Regions from separate parts of the Shigella sp. SIG6 genome, predicted to be linked through region 1. Evidence: predicted binding sites of a transcription regulator. Region 1 holds the regulator's gene; the other holds the start of a gene.
The links. Region 1 encodes PhoB, which activates phosphate uptake and scavenging genes when phosphate is short. Its sites were predicted from a motif close to CTGTCATAAAACTGNCNNAT; they were not measured.

Region 1 (20,686 bases):
GAGTAACCGATAACCGACATCAACGATGCCACAATGGTCAGGTCAATCTCGATATGGAATAACGACAAAATACCCAGCGTAATGATAACGTCGTGCGCCAGCGCAATAACCACCCCTGCCGCCAGTCGCCACTCAAAGCGGAAACCTACGTACACGAGGATAGACAGCAGCGCTGCCATCAACGCCATCGCACCGGTTTGCGCAAGGTCTGCCCCCACGCTCGGACCGACGAACTCAATACGCTTCACTGCTGCATTCTGATTGGTGGATTCGTTAATCACCTTCAGAACTTGGCTGCCCAGCACCTGACCGCCGGTTTCGCCTTCAGCAGGCGGCATACGGACCATGATGTCGTGGCTGCTACCAAAGTTTTGCAGCATTGGCTCTTCAAAACCGGCTTTTTGCAATGCATCACGCATTACGTCAATTTCAGCCGGTTTTTCGAGCGTAATTTCGATAACCGTACCACCGGTGAAATCCAGCCCCCAGTTAAAGCCGCGCACGCCCATAATAACGATAGCAGCGATTAACAGCAGACCAGAGATGCCGAAAGCCCAGTAGTCCCAGCGCATAAAGTCATAGACTTTACGGCCGTGGTTTAGTTGTTCAACAGTATATTCCTGTGCCACATCGCACTCCTCAGATTGACAGCTTCTTGACGCGCTTGCCGCCATATAGCAGGTTTACGATGGCACGCGTACCGACAATCGCGGTAAACATCGACGTCGCCACACCGATACCGGTAGTAATCGCGAACCCTTTAATTGCCCCGGTACCCACTGCGTACAGGATGATGACTTTAATCAGCGTGGTGATGTTCGCATCGAAGATAGAACTGAATGCGCCACGATAACCTTCATCAATTGCCTGTTGAACAGTACGTCCGTTGCTCAACTCTTCTTTAATACGTTCGTTGATCAGTACGTTCGCATCGACCGCTACCGCAAGGGTTAAGACGATACCCGCGATACCTGGCATACTCAGTGTTGCGCCTGGCAACAGCGACATAATACCGACGATCAAGATCAAGTTGGCAATCAGAGCACTGGTCGCAATCAGACCAAACTTCTTATAGAAGATGATCATGAACAGAATAGAAACCAGCAGACCGGCAAGGCAAGCCTCCAGCCCCTGCTCAATGTTCTGCATACCCAGGGTCGGGCCAATTGTACGTTCTTCAACAATCTGAATCGGCGCGATCAACGCACCGGCACGCAGCAGCAGTGACAGCTGACGGGCTTCGTTCGGGTTGTTGATGCCGGTGATACGGAAGCTGTTACCCAGACGAGACTGGATGTTGGCGATGTTAATCACCTCTTCCTGTTTCACCAGAACCGCACGACCATTTGCATCTTTCTTACCGCTGTCTTTGTACTCCACAAACAGGGTTGCCATCGGTTTGCCGATGTTGTCCTTGGTGAAGTTAGACATAATGTTGCCACCAGCGCTATCGAGCGAGATGTTAACCTGCGGCTGGTTGTATTCGTCCTGGCTGGAAGTGGAGTCGGTGATATGGTCACCAGTCAGAATTACGCGTTTGTACAGCACAACCGGCTGACCTTCGCGGGTCTGTTTCACTTCAGAGTCGCCCGGTACGCGACCGGATGCCGCAGCGGCCTGATCAACATTGGTGTTTACCAGACGGAATTCCAGCGTTGCCGTCGCGCCCAGAATCTCTTTCGCACGCGCAGTGTCCTGAATACCAGGCAGTTCAACAACGATACGGTCAGCACCCTGACGCTGAACCACCGGCTCCGCCACGCCAAGTTGGTTTACACGGTTACGCAGGATATTAATGTTCTGCTGCACCGCATATTCACGCGCTTCACTCAGACGAGCATCGCTCATTACCGCACGCAGCTGGTTGCTGCCCTGGCTGCTAATCACCAGGTCCGGATGGCGCTTGCTCAGATACGCAATGGCTTCATCACGAGCTTTAGCATCGCGGAAAGTGATGCTCAGGCCGTAGTTGTTTTCTTTACGAACAGTGGTATACGGGATGCCCTTTTCGCGCAGGTCACTGCGTAGGCTATCGATATTTTGTTCCTGGAGTTTGCCAAGCGCGGTGTCCATATCCACTTCCATCAGGAAGTGAACGCCGCCACGCAGGTCAAGGCCGAGCTTCATCGGCTCAGCATGAATAGCTGCCAGCCAGCACGGCGTTGCCGGGGCAAGGTTAAGCGCCACGACGTATTTGTCACCCATAACGCCCATTAATGCTTCACGAGCGCGCAACTGGGTGTCAGTGGAGTCGAAGCGCGCAAGAATAGCGCCCTCTTCCAGTGCCACAGACTTAGCAGTTATTTTTTCTTCTTGTAACGTTTTCTGGACCTGGATCAGCGTTTGCTCACTGGCGGCGACTCCGCGCGCACCAGTGATCTGAACAGCCGGATCCTCACCAAACAGGTTGGGAAGCGCATACAGCAGACCGATGACAATCACCACGATCAGCATGACGTACTTCCACAAAGGATAACGGTTTAACACGGCAATTCCCTTAGGGAAAAATTTTAATTACAGCGCCTTCATGGTGCCTTTCGGCAGGACGGCAGCTACGAAGTCACGTTTAATAACTACTTCAGTGGTGTCATTCAGCGCGATAGCAATGTAGCCGTTTTCCGCTACTTTGGTTACGCGACCAACCAGGCCACCGTTCGTCAGAACTTCATCACCTTTGGCAATGGAGTCCATCAGCTTTTTGTGTTCTTTGGTGCGCTTCTGCTGTGGACGCAGGATCATGAAATAGAAAATCAGACCGAATACCACCAGCATCAAAATCAAAGACATCGGGCTACCTTGCGCCGGTGCACCCGTTGCCGCTACCGCATCAGAAATAAAAAAGCTCATTAAATTTCCCTCATTATTAATATTAATCAACGTTCAAAGGTGGTACTTCTCGCCCCTGACGCTGGTAAAAATCAGTTACGAAGCTCTCTAATTTACCCTCTTCAATAGCCTTGCGTAAACCCGCCATCAAACGCTGGTAGTAACGAAGGTTATGAATGGTGTTGAGTCGCGCGCCTAATATTTCGTTGCAACGGTCGAGATGATGCAAGTAAGCGCGTGAATAATTGCGACAGGTGTAGCAATCACACTCAGGATCGAGTGGGCCAGTATCGCTCTTATATTTCGCATTGCGGATTTTCACCACGCCATCGGTCACGAACAAATGACCATTTCGGGCGTTGCGGGTTGGCATTACGCAGTCAAACATATCGATACCGCGACGTACGCCTTCAACCAGGTCTTCCGGTTTACCAACGCCCATCAGGTAACGCGGTTTGTCTGCCGGAATTTGCGGACACACATGCTCCAGAATACGGTGCATATCTGCTTTCGGCTCACCCACAGCCAGACCGCCGACAGCGTAGCCATCAAAGCCGATATCTACCAGACCTTTAACAGATATATCACGTAAATCTTCGTAAATACTGCCCTGAATTATACCAAATAACGCATTTTTGTTACCAAGACTGTCAAAACGCTCACGGCTACGCTTCGCCCAACGCAGAGACATCTCCATAGAGCGTTTTGCGTAATCCCAGTCAGCAGGATACGGCGTACACTCATCAAAGATCATGACGATATCCGAACCAAGATCGTACTGAATCTCCATCGACTTTTCCGGGTCGAGGAAAATCGGGTCGCCGTTGATCGGGTTACGGAAGTGAACGCCCTGTTCGGTGATTTTACGAATATCACCAAGGCTGAAGACCTGGAAGCCGCCGGAGTCGGTAAGAATCGGTCCTTTCCACTGCATAAAATCATGCAGATCGCCGTGCAGTTTCATGATTTCCTGGCCCGGGCGCAGCCACAGGTGGAAGGTGTTGCCGAGGATAATTTGCGCGCCAGTGGCTTCAACTTCTTCCGGCGTCATCCCTTTTACGGTGCCGTAGGTGCCAACAGGCATAAAACAAGGCGTTTCCACTACGCCACGATCAAAGACCAGGCGGCCACGGCGTGCGCGACCGTCGGTGGTGTCCAGTTCAAATTTCATTTTTTCTCCACTACGTCAGAAAAACAGTCCAACGTTTAAACCAGCGCCGCGGAATTACTCCCCGACGCGCTCATTAATTGCCTGCGGATTGTACGTGATAAACATCGCATCACCGTAACTAAAAAAGCGATATTTCTCTTCTACCGCCGCTTTATAGGCATTCATGGTATGTTGATAACCGGCAAAGGCCGAAACCAGCATAATCAGCGTCGACTCTGGCAAGTGGAAGTTCGTCACCAGCGCATCGACCACTTTGTACTGGAAGCCCGGATAGATAAAGATTTGGGTATCGTCAAAGAACGGTTCGATAAGATCGTTTTTTGCCGCCTGTGCCGCGCTTTCCAGCGAACGTACTGAAGTGGTGCCAACCGCAATCACCCGGTTACCGCGCGCTTTCGCCGCCAGTACCGCGTCTACCACATCCTGCGGTACTTCAGCGTATTCCGAGTGCATGATGTGATCTTCAATGGTGTCGACGCGCACCGGCTGGAAGGTGCCCGCACCAACGTGCAACGTCACAAACGCCATCTCCACGCCTTTGGCGCGTAATTTTTCCAGCAAAGGCTCGTCAAAATGCAGACCAGCGGTCGGGGCTGCAACCGCGCCCGGTTTTTCGCTATAAACGGTTTGATAAAGTTCGCGGTCAGCGTCTTCGTCCGGACGATCGATATACGGCGGCAGCGGCATATGGCCGATGCTGTTGAGGATATCCAGTACCGAGCGTTCATCATTAAATTCGACTTCAAACAGTGCGCCGTGGCGCGCGGTCATTGTTGCGTTGATACTTTCGTCATCGCCCAGCAACAGTTCTGCGCCAGGTTTTGGCGCTTTCGAGGCGCGAATATGCGCAAGAATGCGTTTGTCGTCGAGCATCCGCTCAACCAGCACTTCAATCTTGCCGCCGCTGGCTTTACGCCCAAACAGACGCGCCGGGATCACGCGGGTATTATTAAAAACCAGAAGATCGCCGGGGTTGAGCTTATCGAGTAAATCGGTGAAAGTACCGTGCGTCAGCGCGCCCGTCGGCCCGTCCAGCGACAGTAAACGACAGCTACTGCGTTCAGGCATGGGATAGTGGGCAATCAGGGATTCGGGCAATTCAAAGGAGAAATCGGTAACGCGCATGACACTGACTCAGACTAAAATAAGAGTCGGGTAGTCTAGTGCCGGGGCGCTCTCCCTGCAACCTTTCCCCCCCTTTGGATAGAATATAATCGATGAATTTTTTAGCTCACCTGCATTTAGCCCATCTCGCGGAAAGCTCGCTTTCTGGCAATTTACTGGCTGATTTCGTACGCGGAAATCCTGAAGAAAGTTTTCCGCCCGACGTCGTGGCTGGCATTCATATGCATCGACGTATCGACGTATTGACTGACAATCTGCCGGAAGTCCGCGAAGCACGGGAGTGGTTTCGTAGTGAAACGCGCCGCGTTGCGCCTATTACGCTGGATGTCATGTGGGATCACTTTCTTTCCCGCCACTGGTCGCAGCTGTCGCCGGACTTTCCGCTACAGGTATTTGTCTGTTATGCCCGCGAGCAAGTGATGACGATTTTGCCGGACTCACCGCCACGTTTTATCAATCTGAACAATTACTTGTGGTCAGAGCAGTGGCTGGTGCGCTATCGCGATATGGATTTCATCCAGAACGTGTTAAACGGCATGGCAAGCCGCCGCCCACGTCTGGATGCCCTGCGTGACTCATGGTACGATTTAGACGCTCATTATGACGCCCTCGAAACCCGCTTCTGGCAGTTTTATCCGCGGATGATGGCGCAGGCGTCACACAAGGCGTTATAAAACGTTAGTTCATCCATACCGTAGCCGAAATGGCAGGCAAAGCCAGAATCCCGTCAGTCAGTTGCCCATGCCCTTCTTTGCATTGCCATTGCACGGCATTGAGAAACGGTGACGCGGGTAGCACCACTTCACTGGCCTCGCCACGGTTGATTGCCACCAGTACACGTTGCTGATTCAGCACGCGGACAAATACCACTACGTTATCTTCCGCATACAGCACCTGACAGCCGCCACGACGCAGCGCCTGACTTTTCTTACGCAGCACAATCATTCGCCGGTACAGCGCGAATAACGCCGTATCCTGCTTTTCCACCTGCCAGGGGAACGGTTTACGGCAAAACGGATCGTTTTTACCATCCAGTCCCACTTCATCACCGTAATAAATGCACGGTACACCAGGCCAGGTGAACAGCCAGACCACCGCCAGCGGCAGGCGCGCAATATCCCGACCGAGCTGCGTTTTAAATCGCGCAGTATCGTGGCTATCGAGCTGATTAAACATACGTAATTGTTGTTGATGAGAAAGCCCTGCGCGGTAATTATCCATCCAGGCCATACAGGTTTGGGCGTCAATTTGCTGCGGATCATAAGAGATGTCGGTATTGGCAAGAAATCCCCACAACGGGAATGTGAAGCCACGATAGTTCATGGCAGCATCTTCCACATCGGCCTGTAACCATTGCCGTGCATCGCCAAAATGTTCGCCGACAATATACGCTTCCGGCTGGGTTTCTTTCGCCGCTTCGGTGATCCCGGCAACGTGCTGCATATTATTGCGCGCCCCACCCGCCTCCCCCAGCATATGCACCACATCCAGCCGCCAGCCGTCCATATTCCACGGCGCTTTCAGCCAGTGGCGGACAATACTGTCTTCCCCGCGATAAATTTCATTCACCAGACTTTCCGACTGATAATCCAGCTTCGGCAAGCTGGCATAGCCAAGCCAGTCGAGCGCCGTGCCATCATCACTAAACGAGTACCAGTCGCGCCAGGGCGATTCAGAGTTGTGACAAGCTCCCCCCGTGCCAAGATTGTGCCTGTCAAACCAGGCATGGGAATCGCCACTGTGGTTAAACACGCCGTCCAGCACCAGCCGCATTCCCAGCTGCTGCGTATTGTGTCGCAAACGCAGCAACGCCCCATCACCGCCAAACTGCGGATCGACATGGCGATAATCCTCGGTATCGTATTTATGTACGCTGGGAGCTTTAAACACCGGATTGAGATACAGCGCTGTCACGCCAAGCTTTTTCAGATACGGCAGTTTTTCGCTTATCCCGTCCAGATCGCCGCCATAGAACGTTGATCCGCCCGCCTGCGCCGTGACCGGTTCATCCCAGTCACGCAAGATGATCTCTTGTCCGGCTGCATGATGGTAATAGACATGATCCTGTTCAGCTTCACGAGGAAGACTACGCGCAAAACGATCAGGGAAGATCTGATAAAAAATCTGATCCGCAGCCCATTGTGGGCCGATATCCGGTACATCGACGGCAAACTGCTCCAGTCGTGCCGGCGGCATTCGGCTGAAGCCCTGCGGTGTAAACCAACGCTGGCGATCGTGCCACAGCAGTTTGAAACTGTAACGCCGCCGGGGTTGTCCGCTGGAGAGATCAATCGCCGCACGCCATGCGGTGACGCCTGGCTGCGGCTGACTGCGCTGCTTATGCATTGGTACTGACATTTCTTCGTTATCGTGTTCTGTACGCAGCATAATGCGCTGCGGTGGGTCTTCGCCCGTCAGCCACAGTGTAATGAGCAGTTGATCTTTGCTTTGTTTAACAAATGGGGGCACCGGCAGGTGCCATGCATTTAACATCATAATTCCCCTGTGATGAAAATCTGATCACCTTGCCATAGCCTAATGCAGGATCACTCATCATCTGAAGGATATTTGGGGGAGGAGGACGGGGGCGGATAACTTTCGGAATAGCCGGATCAGGATTTCCTCCTGAACCGGCTTACAGAACGCAAGTATTATTGGTTTTCAGCCAGCTGACGATCGTGGCGGCGTTTAAACATCCAGCCAATCAACAGCACAACAATCCACGCGAAACCGACATACAGCGAGATACGCGTATCCGGGTGATAACCAATCAACCCGATAATAAAGAGCAGGAAAATCAGCCCGCCGATGGTCGTTGCTACCCCACCCGGCACTTTAAATTTCAGCGCCTTAACTTCTTCTGGCGGCAAACGGCGACGGCAGGCGATTTGCGACAGCAGGATCATAATCCACACCCATACCGTGGCGAAGGTTGCCAGCGAAGCGATCACCAGGAAGACGTTTTCCGGCATGATGTAGTTCAGATACACCGCAAACAGCAGCGCGGTAGTCATCACCAGCACCGTAACCCACGGAATACCGCGACGCGACGTTTTGCTGAAAATTTTCGGTGCGCTGCCCTGCTCTGCCATACCGTGGAGCATACGGCCTACGCCAAATACGTCACTGTTAATTGCCGACAGCGAAGCGGTCAGCACAACAAAGTTAAGAATGCTGGCGGCAAAGGTAATGCCCATATGCTGGAACGTCAGCACGAACGGGCTACCGGCAGTGCCAACCTGATTCCACGGGTAGATAGACATAATGACGAACAGCGTACCGACGTAGAACACCAGAATACGCATCGGCACGGAGTTAATCGCACGCGGAATCGATTTCTCAGGATCTTTCGCTTCACCGGCGGTAATCCCGATAATTTCGATCCCACCGTAAGCAAACATCACCATTTGCAACGACATTACCATGCCAAGCCAGCCGTTACTGAAGAAGCCGCCGTTGCTCCACAGGTTATGAATACCGGTCGGTTGCCCGCCGTTGCCAATCCCCCAGATGATGATGCCGAAACCGGCGACAATCATGATGATGATGGTGGCGACTTTAAAGAACGAGAACCAGAATTCCAGCTCACCGAAGACCTTCACGCTCATCAGGTTTACGGCGCAAATGATCAGCACCACGCTCAGTACCCAAATCCAGTGCGGCACCGTCGGGAACAAGACACCCATATAGATACCAAAAGCGGTCACATCGGCGATGGCGACAATAAGGATTTCAAAGCAGTAGGTCCATCCGGTAATGTAACCTGCCAGCGGGCCAAGGTTTTCCTGCGCATAACGCGAGAAAGAGCTGGCGGCCGGGTTATGTACCGACATTTCCCCCAGCGCACGCATAATGATATACGCCGCGATACCACCGATAATATAGGCCAACAACACGCTCGGACCGGCCATTTTGATGGCGTCTGCCGAACCGTAAAACAGCCCGGTGCCAATTGCTGAACCCAGTGCCATAAAGCGTATGTGGCGGGTACTTAGCCCACGCTTTAGCTTATTCTTACTTTCCATCAATTCCTAACCCATCAACACAATAAAAAACCACGGGGCATCGCAGCCCCGTGGTTAAAACAAATGTTCAGTGATTTAGTGAGCGCTGGAGGTCACCTGACGACCTGCCGCGCGATCCCAGATAATGGCCAGAACCACCATCACCACTGTTGGCATTAACCACGCCAGACCTTGTTCGGCCAGCGGTAAACGCTGCGCCCAGGACGGTAAGATATCGCTGAATGCAGATGCTTTGATCCCGTCGAGAATACCAAAAAGCAGGCTGATAAACATCGGCGGAGCAATCACGCGGGACGAATTATGCCACCATGAGCGTGTAAAACTTAATACAACCAGTGCGATACACGGCGGATAAATAGCGGTCAGCACCGGTACGGAGATCTGGATCAGCTGGCTTAAGCCGAGGTTAGACACCACCATCGAGAAGCCGCCGAGGATAAACACCAGCGTACGATAAGAGAGCGGTACGTACTGGGCAAAGAATTCTGCACAAGCACAGGTCAGGCCAACCGCCGTGACCAGACAGGCGATGAAGATTAACGCCGCCAGCAGGAAGCTACCGCCGCCGCCAAAGGTGTGCTGAACGTAAGCATGCAGAATAGCAGCGCCGTTTGCAGACTGATCGACCAGCGACGCGCTGTCTGAACCCAGACAGAACAGCGCCAGGTACAGCAAAGTCAGACCAACACCCGCCATCAGGCCAGCCCAGACGGTATAACGGGTCAGCAGACGCGCTTCGGTAACGCCACGAGAACGCGCCGCGTTAACAATAACGATACCAAACACCATTGCGCCCAGCGTATCCATGGTCAGATAGCCGTTAACGAAGCCGTTAGAAAATGCAGCGTTTTGATAAGCCTCAGTCGCCGTGCTGATAGAACCCGCCGGCCAGACAATCGCGACAACAGACAGGATGACCAGCGCGATAATTTTCAGCGGCGCAAGGAAGTTGCCCACGGTATCCAGCAGCTTGCCCGGATAGAGCGAAACCAGAATAACGATAGCGAAATAGACCAAGCTGTAGATAAACAGCGGCAGCGCGGAATCACCCGTCAGCGGCGCAATCCCCACTTCAAAGGAAACGGTAGCTGTACGCGGCGTAGCGAAAAGCGGCCCCACCGCCAGGTAACAAACCGTTGCCAGCAGTACGCCAGCGACTTTACCGATTGGCGTGCTGAGGCTGTCAACACCGCCGCCAACTTTTGCCAGCGCCACTACCGTTAATACCGGCAGGCCAACGGCAGTAATGAGGAAGCCGAATGCCGCAGTCCAGACGTGTTCGCCTGCCTGTAAGCCGACCATTGGAGGGAAAATAATGTTACCTGCGCCGACGAACAACGCAAATGTCATAAAGCCCAGAGCGATGATATCGCGCGATCTTAATTGATGGGTCATAAATCATACTGCCTGTGGATGTGGTGTTGTAACGTTAAATTTTTGTGCCAATCCCTGGGGATGATACAGCGGTATATTTAAACAATTTTAGCGGGAAATACTCCCAACCAGGCGCGGCGAAGAATAGTTTTTCGATTTACCGCGTTAATGCAGTCAGTATGACAGCACCTGAAGCGCAATTTAAACGCTTATAACGTTTTAAAGCAAGGAGGGATCTAAAAACCAGAGGTATATAGCGATAAGAAATCACCAACCAGTATAAAACACTATTTCCGTGAAAAAGACATGGCTAATCATGCGAACAAAAAATCACCAACCGTTGTAAAATCTAACGCCCGTATTTTGACTGCAAAGAAAATAAGCCAGCATCGGCTGGCTTATGGCAATAAAAGATGACAAAGGCGGATTAATCGCTGTTTTTGGCAATTAAACGTTCCGGGATAACAAAACTGAAACGTGTTCCTTTTCCTACTGTACTCTCAATATTCAGGCGACTTTCGTGATGATTCACCGCATGTTTCACAATCGCTAACCCTAATCCGCTACCGCCGGTTTGCCGGGAACGCGCTTTATCAACGCGATAAAAACGCTCGGTCAGGCGCGGAATATGCTCCGGTGCAATGCCCGGTCCGTTATCTTCAACGCTAAATTCGGCACCGTGCGGCACTCGCTGCCAGCGTACGGTGATATGCGTGCCTTCCGGCGTATGATTCACGGCGTTATAGACCAGGTTCGAAATCGCACTGCGTAGCTGATCTTCGTTGCCAGACACCTTGAGGCCGTTATCTATCTCAAAGGTAAATGTCTGTTTTTTCTGACTCAGAGTCTGAGCCTCGCGCTCAACAACGCGCAGCATCATCGGCACATCAACCTTTTCATTGAGCAATTGCGTCGGCGCGGCTTCAATTTTCGACAGCGTTAGCAACTGCTTCACCAGCCCTTCCATCCGCTGGGTCTGCTCGCGCATGGTGTGCAACGCTTTTTCGCGTACCGCGCCTTCCAGCGGCTGCTCATCCATCATCTCCAGGTAACCCTGTAACACGGTCAATGGCGTACGTAACTCATGGCTCACGTTGGCAAAAAAGTTACGCCGCGCCCCTTCCAGTTGATGCATTTGCGTGACATCACGCGCCACCATCAGCAACTGTTTGTGGGTATAAGGCATGACGCTAATTTCCAGATGCCGCCCGGTGTTGAGCACCAGATTGAGCGGGCGAGAAAAATCACGCGTTTTCAGATATTGCGTAAACTCCGGGTAACGTAGTAGGTTAAGGATGTTCTGCCCGTTATCTTCCGGCCAGCGCAAACCAAGAATTTGTTGCGCCAGACCGTTACACCAGAAAATACCGCCCTCTTCCGTGGTCAGCACCACCGCGTCGGGCAGCGACTCCGCGCCGCTACGAAAGCGTTTAATCAGATTGCCCAGTTCACGGCGGCGTTTTTTATTTCGCAGCTGCATCTGGTGTAAGCCGTATAGTAGCGGTTCCCAGCTACCACGCCCCGGTGGCGGGGTCATACTGCGATCCACCCACTGCCACCATGAAAGGCGCAATAAATTCCAGAAATGCCAGATAAGCAGTCCTGTTACCGATGCCAGCAAAAACCAGGGCAGGTAACCAAAAAATGCACCCAGGATGAAAGCCGGGAGGCAGCAAAGTAGCAGCTCCAGCACCAGCCTTTTCCACGACAGCCGTTCCAGCACGTAAGATACTCCAGTTAAGAAATCATAAGCCCTGCTCTGCGTCCGATGAGCAAGGCGTTAAAAGCGGGTTGAAAAACGATATCCTGTACCGCGCACGGTCTGCACCATGCGGTCATGCCCGCCGGGCTCCAGTGCTTTACGCAGGCGACGAATGTGGACATCGACCGTGCGGTCTTCCACATACACGTTAGTTCCCCAGATGTGGTTTAACAGCTGCTCGCGGCTGTACACGCGCTCAGGATGCGTCATAAAAAAGTGCAGCAGTTTAAATTCTGTCGGCCCCATCTCCAGCGGCTCTTCGCCCGCCATCACTCGGTGAGATGTCGGGTCGAGACTTAATCCCTGCATCTCAATCACCTCTTCCACCGCCATTGGCGAAATACGGCGCATTACCGCTTTGATTCGCGCCACCAGCTCCTTCGGCGAAAATGGCTTGGTGATATAGTCATCCGCGCCGGTTTCAAGGCCGCGCACGCGATCTTCTTCTTCCCCTCTGGCGGTCAACATCACCACTGGAATATCCCGGGTCATCGACTCGCGCTTGAGGTGTTTGATGAACTGGATACCGGAGCCGCCAGGTAACATCCAGTCAAGGAGAATTAAATCCGGCCAGGGTTCATTCAGTTGATTCACAGCACTGTCATAATCTTCCGCTTCGACCGGCTGAAAGCCATTTTGTTCGAGCACGAAGCAGACCATTTCGCGAATTGGAGCTTCATCTTCTACGACCAGAATACGTCTCGCCATGATTTGCCCTGTTGTAATAAATAGGTTGCGATCATTAATGCGACGTCATTATGCGTCAGATTTATGACAGATTTATGAAAAGCTCGTCGCACATATCTTCAGGTTATTGATTTCCGTGGCGCAGAAAAAAGCAAATGGCACATCTGTTTGGGTATAATCGCGACCATGCTTTTTCGCCAGGGAACCGTTATGCGCATCCTTCACACCTCAGACTGGCATCTCGGCCAGAACTTCTACAGTAAAAGCCGCGAAGCTGAACATCAGGCTTTTCTTGACTGGCTGCTGGAGACAGCACAAACCCATCAGGTGGATGCGATTATTGTTGCTGGTGATGTTTTCGATACCGGCTCGCCGCCCAGTTACGCCCGCACGTTATACAACCGTTTTGTTGTCAATTTACAGCAAACTGGCTGTCATCTGGTGGTACTGGCAGGAAACCATGACTCGGTCGCCACGCTGAATGAATCGCGCGATATCATGGCGTTCCTCAATACAACCGTGGTCGCCAGCGCCGGACATGCGCCGCAAATCTTGCCTCGTCGCGACGGGACGCCAGGCGCAGTGCTGTGCCCCATTCCGTTTTTACGCCCGCGTGACATTATTTCCAGCCAGGCGGGGCTTAACGGTATTGAAAAACAGCAGCATTTACTGGCAGCGATTACCGATTATTACCAACAACACTATGCCGATGCCTGCAAACTGCGCGGCGATCAGCCTCTGCCCATCATCGCCACGGGACATTTAACGACCGTGGGTGCCAGTAAAAGTGACGCCGTGCGTGACATTTATATTGGCACGCTGGACGCGTTTCCGGCACAAAACTTTCCACCAGCCGACTACATCGCGCTCGGGCATATTCACCGCGCACAGATTATTGGCGGCATGGAACATGTTCGCTATTGCGGTTCCCCCATTCCACTGAGTTTTGATGAATGCGGTAAGAGTAAATATGTCCATCTGGTGACATTTTCAAACGGCAAATTAGAGAGCGTGGAAAACCTGAACGTACCGGTAACTCAACCCATGGCGGTGCTGAAAGGCGATCTGGCGTCGATTACCGCACAGCTGGAACAGTGGCGCGATGTATCGCAGGAGCCACCTGTCTGGCTGGATATCGAAATCACTACTGATGAGTATCTGCATGATATTCAGCGCAAAATCCAGGCATTAACCGAATCATTGCCTGTCGAAGTATTGCTGGTACGTCGGAGTCGTGAACAGCGCGAGCGTGTGTTAGCCAGCCAACAGCGTGAAACCCTCAGCGAACTCAGCGTCGAAGAGGTGTTCAATCGCCGTCTGGCACTGGAAGAACTGGATGAATCGCAGCAGCAACGTCTGCAGCATCTTTTCACCACGACGTTGCATACCCTCGCCGGAGAACACGAAGCATGAAAATTCTCAGCCTGCGCCTGAAAAACCTGAACTCATTAAAAGGCGAATGGAAGATTGATTTCACCCGCGAGCCGTTCGCCAGCAACGGGCTGTTTGCCATTACCGGCCCAACCGGTGCGGGGAAAACCACCCTGCTGGACGCCATTTGTCTGGCGCTGTATCACGAAACTCCGCGTCTCTCTAACGTTTCACAATCGCAAAATGATCTCATGACCCGCGATACCGCTGAATGTCTGGCGGAGGTGGAGTTTGAAGTGAAAGGTGAAGCGTATCGCGCGTTCTGGAGCCAGAATCGGGCGCGTAACCAGCCGGACGGTAATTTGCAGGTGCCTCGCGTAGAGCTGGCGCGCTGCGCCGACGGCAAAATTCTCGCCGACAAAGTGAAAGATAAGCTGGAACTGACAGCGACGTTAACCAGGCTGGATTACGGGCGCTTCACCCGTTCGATGCTGCTTTCGCAGGGGCAATTTGCTGCCTTCCTGAATGCCAAACCCAAAGAACGCGCGGAATTGCTCGAGGAGTTAACCGGCACTGAAATCTACGGGCAAATCTCGGCGATGGTTTTTGAGCAGCACAAATCGGCCCGCACTGAGCTGGAGAAGCTGCAAGCGCAGGCCAGCGGCGTCACGTTGCTCACGCCGGAACAAGTGCAATCGCTGACAGCGAGTTTGCAGGTACTTACTGACGAAGAAAAACAGTTAATTACCGCGCAGCAGCAAGAACAACAATCGCTAAACTGGTTAACGCGTCAGGACGAATTGCAGCAAGAAGCCAGCCGCCGTCAGCAGGCCTTGCAACAGGCGTTAGCCGAAGAAGAAAAAGCGCAACCTCAACTGGCGGCGCTTAGTCTGGCACAACCGGCACGAAATCTTCGTCCACACTGGGAACGCATCGCAGAACACAGCGCGGCGCTGGCGCATATTCGCCAGCAGATTGAAGAAGTAAATACTCGCTTACAGAGCACAATGGCGCTTCGCGCGAGCATTCGCCACCACGCGGCGAAGCAGTCAGCAGAATTACAGCAGCAGCAACAAAGCCTGAATACCTGGTTACAGGAACACGACCGCTTCCGTCAGTGGAACAACGAACTGGCGGGTTGGCGTGCGCAGTTCTCCCAACAAACCAGCGATCGCGAGCATCTGCGGCAATGGCAGCAACAGTTAACCCATGCTGAGCAAAAACTTAATGCGCTTGCGGCGATCACGTTGACGTTAACCGCCGATGAAGTTGCTACCGCCCTGGCGCAACATGCCGAGCAACGCCCACTGCGTCAGCGCCTGGTCGCGCTGCATGGGCAGATTGTTCCCCAACAAAAACGTCTGGCGCAGTTAATGGTCACTATCCAGAATGTCACTCTGGAACAGACGCAACGTAATGTCGCACTTAACGAAATGCGCCCGCGTTATAAAGAAAAGACGCAGCAACTTGCCGATGTGAAAACCATTTGCGAGCAGGAAGCGCGCATCAAAACGCTGGAAGCCCAGCGTGCACAGTTACAGGCGGGTCAGCCTTGTCCACTTTGTGGTTCCACCAGCCACCCGGCGGTCGAGGCGTATCAGGCGCTGGAGCCTGGTGTTAATCAGTCTCGATTACTGGCGCTGGAAAACGAAGTTAAAAAGCTCGGCGAAGAAGGTGCGGCGCTGCGCGGGCAACTGGATGCATTAACGAAGCAGCTTCAGCGCGATGAAAACGAAGCGCAAAGCCTCCGACAAGATGAGCAAGCACTTACTCAACAATGGCAAGCCGTCACGGCCAGCCTCAATATCACCTTGCAGCCACAGGACGATATTCAACCGTGGCTGGATGCACAAGATGAGCACGAACGCCAGCTGCGGTTACTCAGCCAACGACATGAATTACAAGGGCAGATTGCCGCGCATAATCAGCAAATTATCCAGTATCAACAGCAAATTGAACAACGTCAGCAGCAGCTCTTAACGGCATTGGCGGGTTATGCACTGACATTGCCACAGGAAGATGAAGAAGAGAGCTGGTTGGCGACACGTCAGCAAGAAGCGCAGAGCTGGCAGCAACGCCAGAACGAATTAACCGCGCTGCAAAACCGTATTCAGCAGCTGACGCCGATTCTGGAAACGTTGCCGCAAAGTGATGATCTCCCGCACAGCGAAGAAACTGTGGCGCTGGATAACTGGCGGCAGGTTCATGAACAATGTCTCGCATTACACAGCCAGCAGCAGACGTTACAGCAACAGGATGTTCTGGCGGCGCAAAGTCTGCAAAAAGCCCAAGCGCAGTTTGACACCGCGCTACAGGCCAGCGTCTTTGACGATCAGCAGGCGTTCCTTGCGGCGCTAATGGATGAACAAACACTAACGCAGCTGGAACAGCTCAAGCAGAATCTGGAAAACCAGCGCCGTCAGGCGCAAACGCTGGTCACTCAGACAGCAGAAACGCTGGCACAGCATCAACAACACCGACCTGACGGGTTGGCTCTCACTGTGACGGTGGAGCAGATTCAGCAAGAGTTAGCGCAAACTCACCAAAAGTTGCGTGAAAACACCACGAGTCAAGGCGAGATTCGCCAGCAGCTGAAGCAGGATGCAGATAACCGTCAGCAACAACAAACCTTAATGCAGCAAATTGCTCAAATGACGCAGCAGGTTGAGGACTGGGGATATCTGAATTCGCTAATAGGTTCCAAAGAGGGCGATAAATTCCGCAAGTTTGCCCAGGGGCTGACGCTGGATAATTTAGTCCATCTCGCTAATCAGCAACTTACCCGGCTGCACGGGCGCTATCTGTTACAGCGCAAAGCCAGCGAGGCGCTGGAAGTCGAGGTTGTTGATACCTGGCAGGCAGATGCGGTACGCGATACCCGTACCCTTTCCGGCGGCGAAAGTTTCCTCGTTAGTCTGGCGCTGGCGCTGGCGCTTTCGGATCTGGTCAGCCATAAAACACGTATTGACTCGCTGTTCCTTGATGAAGGTTTTGGCACGCTGGATAGCGAAACGCTGGATACCGCCCTTGATGCGCTGGATGCCCTGAACGCCAGTGGCAAAACCATCGGTGTGATTAGCCACGTAGAAGCGATGAAAGAGCGTATTCCGGTGCAGATCAAAGTGAAAAAGATCAACGGCCTGGGCTACAGCAAACTGGAAAGTACGTTTGCAGTGAAATAACTATTCAGCAGGATAATGAATACAGAGGGGCGAATTATCTCTTGGCCTTGCTGGTCGTTATCCTGCAAGCTATCACTTTATTGGCTACGGTGATTGGTAGCCGTTCTGGTGGTTGTGATGGTGGTATGAAAAAAGTCATTTTATCTTTGGCTCTGGGCACGTTTGGTTTGGGGATGGCCGAATTTGGCATTATGGGCGTGCTCACGGAGCTGGCGCATAACGTAGGAATTTCGATTCCTGCTGCCGGGCATATGATCTCGTATTATGCACTGGTGGTGGTGGTCGGTGCGCCAATCATCGCACTCTTTTCCAGCCGCTACTCACTCAAACATATCTTGTTGTTTCTGGTGGCGTTGTGCGTCATTGGCAACGCCATGTTCACGCTCTCTTCGTCTTACCTGATGCTCGCCATTGGTCGGCTGGTATCCGGCTTTCCGCATGGCGCATTTTTTGGCGTCGGAGCGATCGTGTTATCAAAAATTATCAAACCCGGAAAAGTCACCGCCGCCGTGGCGGGGATGGTTTCCGGGATGACAGTCGCCAATTTGCTGGGCATTCCGCTGGGAACGTATTTAAGTCAGGAATGCTGGCGTTACACCTTTTTATTGATCGCTGTTTTTAATATTGCGGTGATGGCATCGGTCTATTTTTGGGTGCCAGATATTCGCGACGAGGCGAAAGGAAATCTGCGCGAACAATTTCACTTTTTGCGCAGCCCGGCCCCGTGGTTAATTTTCGCCGCCACGATGTTTGGCAACGCAGGTGTGTTTGCCTGGTTCAGCTACGTAAAGCCATACATGATGTTTATTTCCGGTTTTTCGGAAACGGCGATGACCTTTATTATGATGTTAGTTGGGCTAGGGATGGTGCTGGGAAATATGCTAAGTGGCAGGATTTCAGGACGTTATTCACCACTGCGCATTGCAGCAGTGACTGACTTTATCATTGTACTGGCACTGCTGATGCTCTTTTTCTGCGGCGGCATGAAAACAACGTCGCTTATTTTTGCTTTTATTTGTTGCGCGGGATTATTTGCCCTTTCAGCACCTCTGCAAATATTGTTACTGCAAAATGCCAAAGGCGGAGAGTTATTAGGTGCCGCAGGTGGGCAAATAGCGTTTAACCTCGGTAGCGCCGTCGGCGCATATTGCGGAGGTATGATGCTGACGCTGGGGCTGGCATATAATTACGTGGCGCTGCCTGCCGCCCTGCTTTCGTTTGCTGCGATGTCATCGTTGCTGCTGTATGGTCGCTATAAGCGCCAGCAAGCGGCGGATAGTCCGGTGCTGGCGAAACCACTGGGGTAGATTACTGTCACGGTGCGCGTTGCTTATTGCCGGATGCGGCGTGAACGCCTTATCCGCCCTACGCGGTTCTGGCACATTTTGTAGGCCTGATAAGACGCGGCAAGCGTCGCATCAGGCATGATGCGCCAATTGCCTACGTTTTTTACTCTTGTGGCCATAACCACGCAGCGCCGCGTACGCCGCTGGAATCACCGTGCTTCGCCTTACTCACCGGCGTTTCACATTCGCCGCCGAAGACAAATTGTTTAATCAACTGCCCAACCGTTTGATATAAACGGTCTACATTGCTCATCCCGCCCCCCAGGACAATCACATCCGGATCGAGAATATTCACGACATGTGCCAGCGATTTTGCCAGCCGCAGCTCGTAGCAACGCAATGCCAGTTCCACTACCGGATCGCTTTCTTCAACCAGGCGGATAATTTCACTGCCTTTCAGCGCATGTCCGCTCAAACGACGATAATCCGTCGCGAATCCCGTGCCCGAAATAAAGGTTTCAATACAACCTTGTTTACCGCAATAACAAGGGACTTCCTCGCGATAACGCAGTTCGTCTTCGTCCATCCACGGTAGCGGATTGTGTCCCCACTCACCTGCCGTGCCATTGCCGCCGATATGCGTCCGCCCATTGAATGCCACGCCCGCGCCGCATCCCGTGCCGATAATCACGGCAAATACCGTCTGCGCTCCCGCTGCCGCGCCATCTACTGCTTCTGAAACCGCCAGACAGTTGGCATCATTTGCCAGCCGCACTTCCCGCTGCAACCTCGCGCTTAAGTCTTTATCGAATGGCTGACCGTTGAGCCAGGTTGAATTGGCATTCTTCACCACACCGGTGTAGGGCGAAATCGAACCTGGAATGCCCATACCTACCGTGCCGCGCTGCCCTGTCGCCTGCTCCGCCATATCAACCAACGTGGCGATCGTTTCAATAGTCTGCCGGTAATCATCACGCGGCGTGGGCAGACGATGGCGGTACAACTGCTCCCCTGCATCGCCCAGTGCAATCACTTCAGTTTTGGTGCCGCCTAAATCGATACCTATACGCACTGTACTCTCCTTATTTTTTTCAATATCAATAGCGTAGAGACGGACAACCGGATTGGCAATGCAAGGCCGCCGACAATTCGTTATCATGCCCGCTAAATTTAACGACAAGGCCGTGGAAATTATCATGCTGTGGTTCAAAAATTTAATGGTTTACCGTCTTAGCCGCGAGATTTCGCTGCGTGCAGAAGAGATGGAAAAACAGCTAGCCTCGATGGCATTTACCCCATGCGGCAGCCAGGACATGGCGAAGATGGGCTGGGTTCCTCCGATGGGATCGCACAGCGATGCGTTAACGTACGTTGCCAATGGTCAAATTGTTATCTGCGCGCGCAAAGAAGAAAAAATCCTCCCGTCTCCGGTGATTAAACAGGCGCTGGAAGCGAAAATCGCCAAACTGGAAGCGGAACAGGCGCGTAAGCTGAAGAAAACCGAAAAAGATTCGCTGAAAGACGAAGTGCTGCACTCTCTGCTGCCGCGTGCTTTCAGCCGTTTTAGCCAGACAATGATGTGGCTCGACACGGTTAACGGTTTGATTATGGTGGACTGCGCCAGTGCCAAAAAAGCGGAAGATACGCTGGCATTACTGCGTAAAAGCCTGGGGTCGTTACCGGTTGTACCATTGAGCATGGAAAACCCGATTGAACTGACGCTGACCGAATGGGTTCGCTCTGGTAGTGCTGCACAGGGCTTCCAGCTGCTTGATGAAGCCGAGCTGAAATCGTTGCTGGAAGATGGCGGCGTGATCCGCGCGAAGAAACAAGATCTGACCAGCGAAGAGATCACCAATCACATTGAAGCCGGAAAA
Region 2 (3,244 bases), on a different contig from region 1:
CGCCTCAAGCAGTTCAATCTGTTCGTTAGTCCGTGAACTGGCACGATTGATAAAAAACCACAAGATGAGCCCGATAAGAAGAACCACCACCGATACAACCAAAGACGCAATGTTCATCACGCCTGAATTTACAACTTCGTTCATTTCACCACCTCTGAGTAGAGGCGCTATTCTACCACTGCTGGAGAGGAAGAAAATCTAGTGCTGAAAAAATGATATCACCACGGGATAAACTGGTTAATGGCACAAATTCCGCTGAAAAATTGTACATCCTGATCGCACATCATGTTGAATACCTGCGCCCAAAGCAGCAAGCAAGCCAACACCACGACAACCAGAACGACCCATCGAAACTTTTTCACTCCAATCTCCGCTTCACCTACCTTATGTCATTAAACTAGCATGCGTTAGTTAAACAGCGCCTAACTATGTCGATATTCGTGCTTTTTCGGAATGAGTAGCTTGCTTCAGCGCATATTGCCGCTACGATTAAGCGAACATAAAAAGAGAAGAGGTTGTAATGCGATTCATCATTCGCACAGTTATGCTGATAGCACTGGTATGGATAGGATTATTACTCAGCGGATATGGCGTTTTGATTGGAAGCAAAGAGAATGCCGCAGGATTAGGTTTGCAATGTACCTATCTGACTGCCAGAGGCACCAGCACGGTACAATACTTGCACACTAAAAGTGGTTTCTTGGGGATAACAGATTGCCCACTGTTACGTAAAAGCAATATCGTGGTCGATAATGGTTAAGGGTAATAAATAACCAGATTCTCACTCATGAGTAAAATATTCTTATAGCAAGCGCGTTTAATATAACGCACCTTCAACTTTATTTTTCTCATGCTAAATAAAGAACCTGTCTGTTTGATATTCCGACAGGTTCTTACTCTCATCAGAACGGATAGTCGTGATAACCCATTTGGGCAGAAATTTTGCGCGCTGCGGTATGCAACATTGCGACATATTCCTGTAAACGCTCTTCAGAGAAACGCAACGTCGGGAAGGAGATGCTCAAACCGGCAATGACCACGCCAAAGCGATCAAATACCGGTACCGCAATGCATCGCAGCCCTTCTTCCTGCTCTTCGTTATCTTCGCCATACCCCTGCTCGCGCACCTGGTCCAGAACGGGTAATAACGCTTCTGTACTGGTGATGGTCCGCTCGGTACTGCGTTTATACTCCACGCCCTCAAGAATTTGCTTCACTTCATCGCGATCGCGCCATGCCAGCAGTACCTTACCAATCGCGGTGCTGTACAGCGGATTACGACGCCCAATCCGTGAATACATGCGCAAATTGTACATAGAGTCAATTTTGTGAATGTAAACAATACTGTCTTCGTCCAGTGCGCCGAGGTGGATAGTTTCTTTGGTCAGGCGGGAGATCTCACGCATCTGGATATCTGCGCTACGAATTAAATCGACGTTTTGTAACGCGCGAGCGCCCAGTTCAAACAATTTCAGGGTCAGGGAATATTTCTCCGACTCCCCTTCCTGCGCCACATAACCTAAGGTTTTCATGGTCTGTAAAAAGCGATAAACGGTGCTTTTTGACATCATGACGCGCTGCGACAGCTCGGTTATCCCTATTTCGCGCTCTTCACCCAGCGCCTGCAAAATGCCAAAAACTTTTAGCACGGAAGATACAGAATCAGGCTGTTTATCCAGATCTGCGTTAGCCATTTATCACCTCATTGCGAGTGTTTTATAAAAATCAGAACTGTTTTTTATTATAATTTCGCACCAGGGTGGTCGCAATCCATCTTTTGCCGGTTAGTTACAATTCTGCGACATCCACCGTGAATATCAGTGCTAGAATCATACCCCTGTTGATTATTCACCAAAGATATAAAATTCCTATGCCAAAAGTTCAGGCCGACGGCCTGCCATTGCCCCAGCGATACGGTGCGATATTAACCATTGTGATTGGTATTTCGATGGCTGTCCTTGACGGCGCAATCGCCAACGTCGCCCTGCCAACAATCGCCACGGACCTTCATGCCACACCAGCCAGTTCCATCTGGGTAGTGAACGCCTATCAAATCGCCATTGTCATCTCCCTGCTCTCGTTTTCGTTTCTGGGCGATATGTTTGGCTATCGACGTATTTATAAATGCGGTCTGGTCGTTTTTCTGTTGTCTTCACTGTTCTGCGCCCTTTCTGATTCGCTGCAAATGCTCACCCTTGCGCGTGTCATACAGGGTTTCGGCGGTGCAGCGTTGATGAGCGTTAATACCGCACTTATCCGCCTGATCTATCCACAACGTTTTCTGGGGAGAGGGATGGGCATAAACTCGTTTATTGTTGCCGTCTCTTCTGCTGCCGGGCCGACAATTGCTGCAGCAATCCTCTCCATCGCATCCTGGAAATGGTTATTTTTAATCAACGTACCGTTAGGTATTATCGCCCTGCTTCTGGCGATGCGTTTTCTGCCACCCAATGGTTCTCGCGCCAGTAAACCCCGTTTCGACCTGCCCAGCGCCGTGATGAACGCGTTAACCTTCGGCCTGCTTATCACTGCGTTGAGTGGTTTCGCTCAGGGGCAATCGCTGACGTTAATTGCTGCGGAACTGGTGGTAATGGTTGTTGTTGGTATTTTCTTTATTCGCCGCCAGCTTTCTCTTCCCGTACCGCTGCTACCGGTGGATTTACTGCGTATCCCGCTGTTTTCACTTTCTATTTGCACATCTGTTTGCTCTTTCTGCGCACAAATGCTGGCAATGGTTTCCCTGCCCTTTTACCTGCAAACCGTGCTCGGGCGTAGTGAAGTCGAAACAGGTTTACTTCTGACACCGTGGCCGTTAGCAACGATGGTGATGGCTCCGCTGGCAGGCTATTTGATTGAACGCGTACATGCAGGATTGCTGGGTGCTTTAGGGTTGTTCATCATGGCTGCGGGGCTTTTTTCCCTGGTTCTGCTGCCCGCGTCACCTGCGGATATCAATATTATCTGGCCGATGATCTTATGTGGCGCTGGATTTGGCTTATTCCAGTCACCCAATAACCACACCATTATTACCTCCGCTCCGCGCGAACGTAGCGGTGGGGCCAGTGGCATGTTAGGAACGGCTCGTCTACTGGGTCAGAGTAGTGGCGCGGCGCTGGTGGCGCTGATGCTAAATCAGTTTGGTGATAATGGTACGCACGTCTCGCTGATGGCTGCGGCTATTCTGGCAGTGATTGCTGCCTGTGTCAGTGGTTTACGTATCACTCAGCCACGAGCCAGGGCATAA

Region 2: the regulator PhoB is predicted to act here: its motif matches at 1,706-1,725, upstream of kdgR (DNA-binding transcriptional regulator KdgR).

Annotation. Positions count from the first base shown of each region.
Region 1 is NZ_JBQZXC010000019.1:8,105-28,790, reverse strand. It holds gene secF (protein translocase subunit SecF) at 1-629, opposite strand, end outside; gene secD (protein translocase subunit SecD) at 640-2,487, opposite strand; gene yajC (preprotein translocase subunit YajC) at 2,515-2,847, opposite strand; gene tgt (tRNA guanosine(34) transglycosylase Tgt) at 2,870-3,997, opposite strand; gene queA (tRNA preQ1(34) S-adenosylmethionine ribosyltransferase-isomerase QueA) at 4,052-5,122, opposite strand; gene acpH (ACP phosphodiesterase) at 5,215-5,796, shown strand; gene malZ (maltodextrin glucosidase) at 5,801-7,618, opposite strand; gene proY (proline-specific permease ProY) at 7,774-9,147, opposite strand; gene brnQ (branched-chain amino acid transporter carrier protein BrnQ) at 9,223-10,542, opposite strand; gene phoR (phosphate regulon sensor histidine kinase PhoR) at 10,949-12,244, opposite strand; gene phoB (phosphate response regulator transcription factor PhoB) at 12,302-12,991, opposite strand; gene sbcD (exonuclease subunit SbcD) at 13,181-14,383, shown strand; gene sbcC (exonuclease subunit SbcC) at 14,380-17,523, shown strand; gene araJ (MFS transporter AraJ) at 17,649-18,830, shown strand; gene mak (fructokinase) at 18,973-19,881, opposite strand; gene rdgC (recombination-associated protein RdgC) at 20,006-20,686, shown strand, end outside.
Region 2 is NZ_JBQZXC010000213.1:22-3,265, reverse strand. It holds gene ACUU1M_RS19395 (YebO family protein) at 1-144, opposite strand, end outside; gene mgrB (PhoP/PhoQ regulator MgrB) at 219-362, opposite strand; gene ACUU1M_RS19385 (YobH family protein) at 521-760, shown strand; gene kdgR (DNA-binding transcriptional regulator KdgR) at 903-1,694, opposite strand; gene ACUU1M_RS19375 (MFS transporter) at 1,871-3,244, shown strand.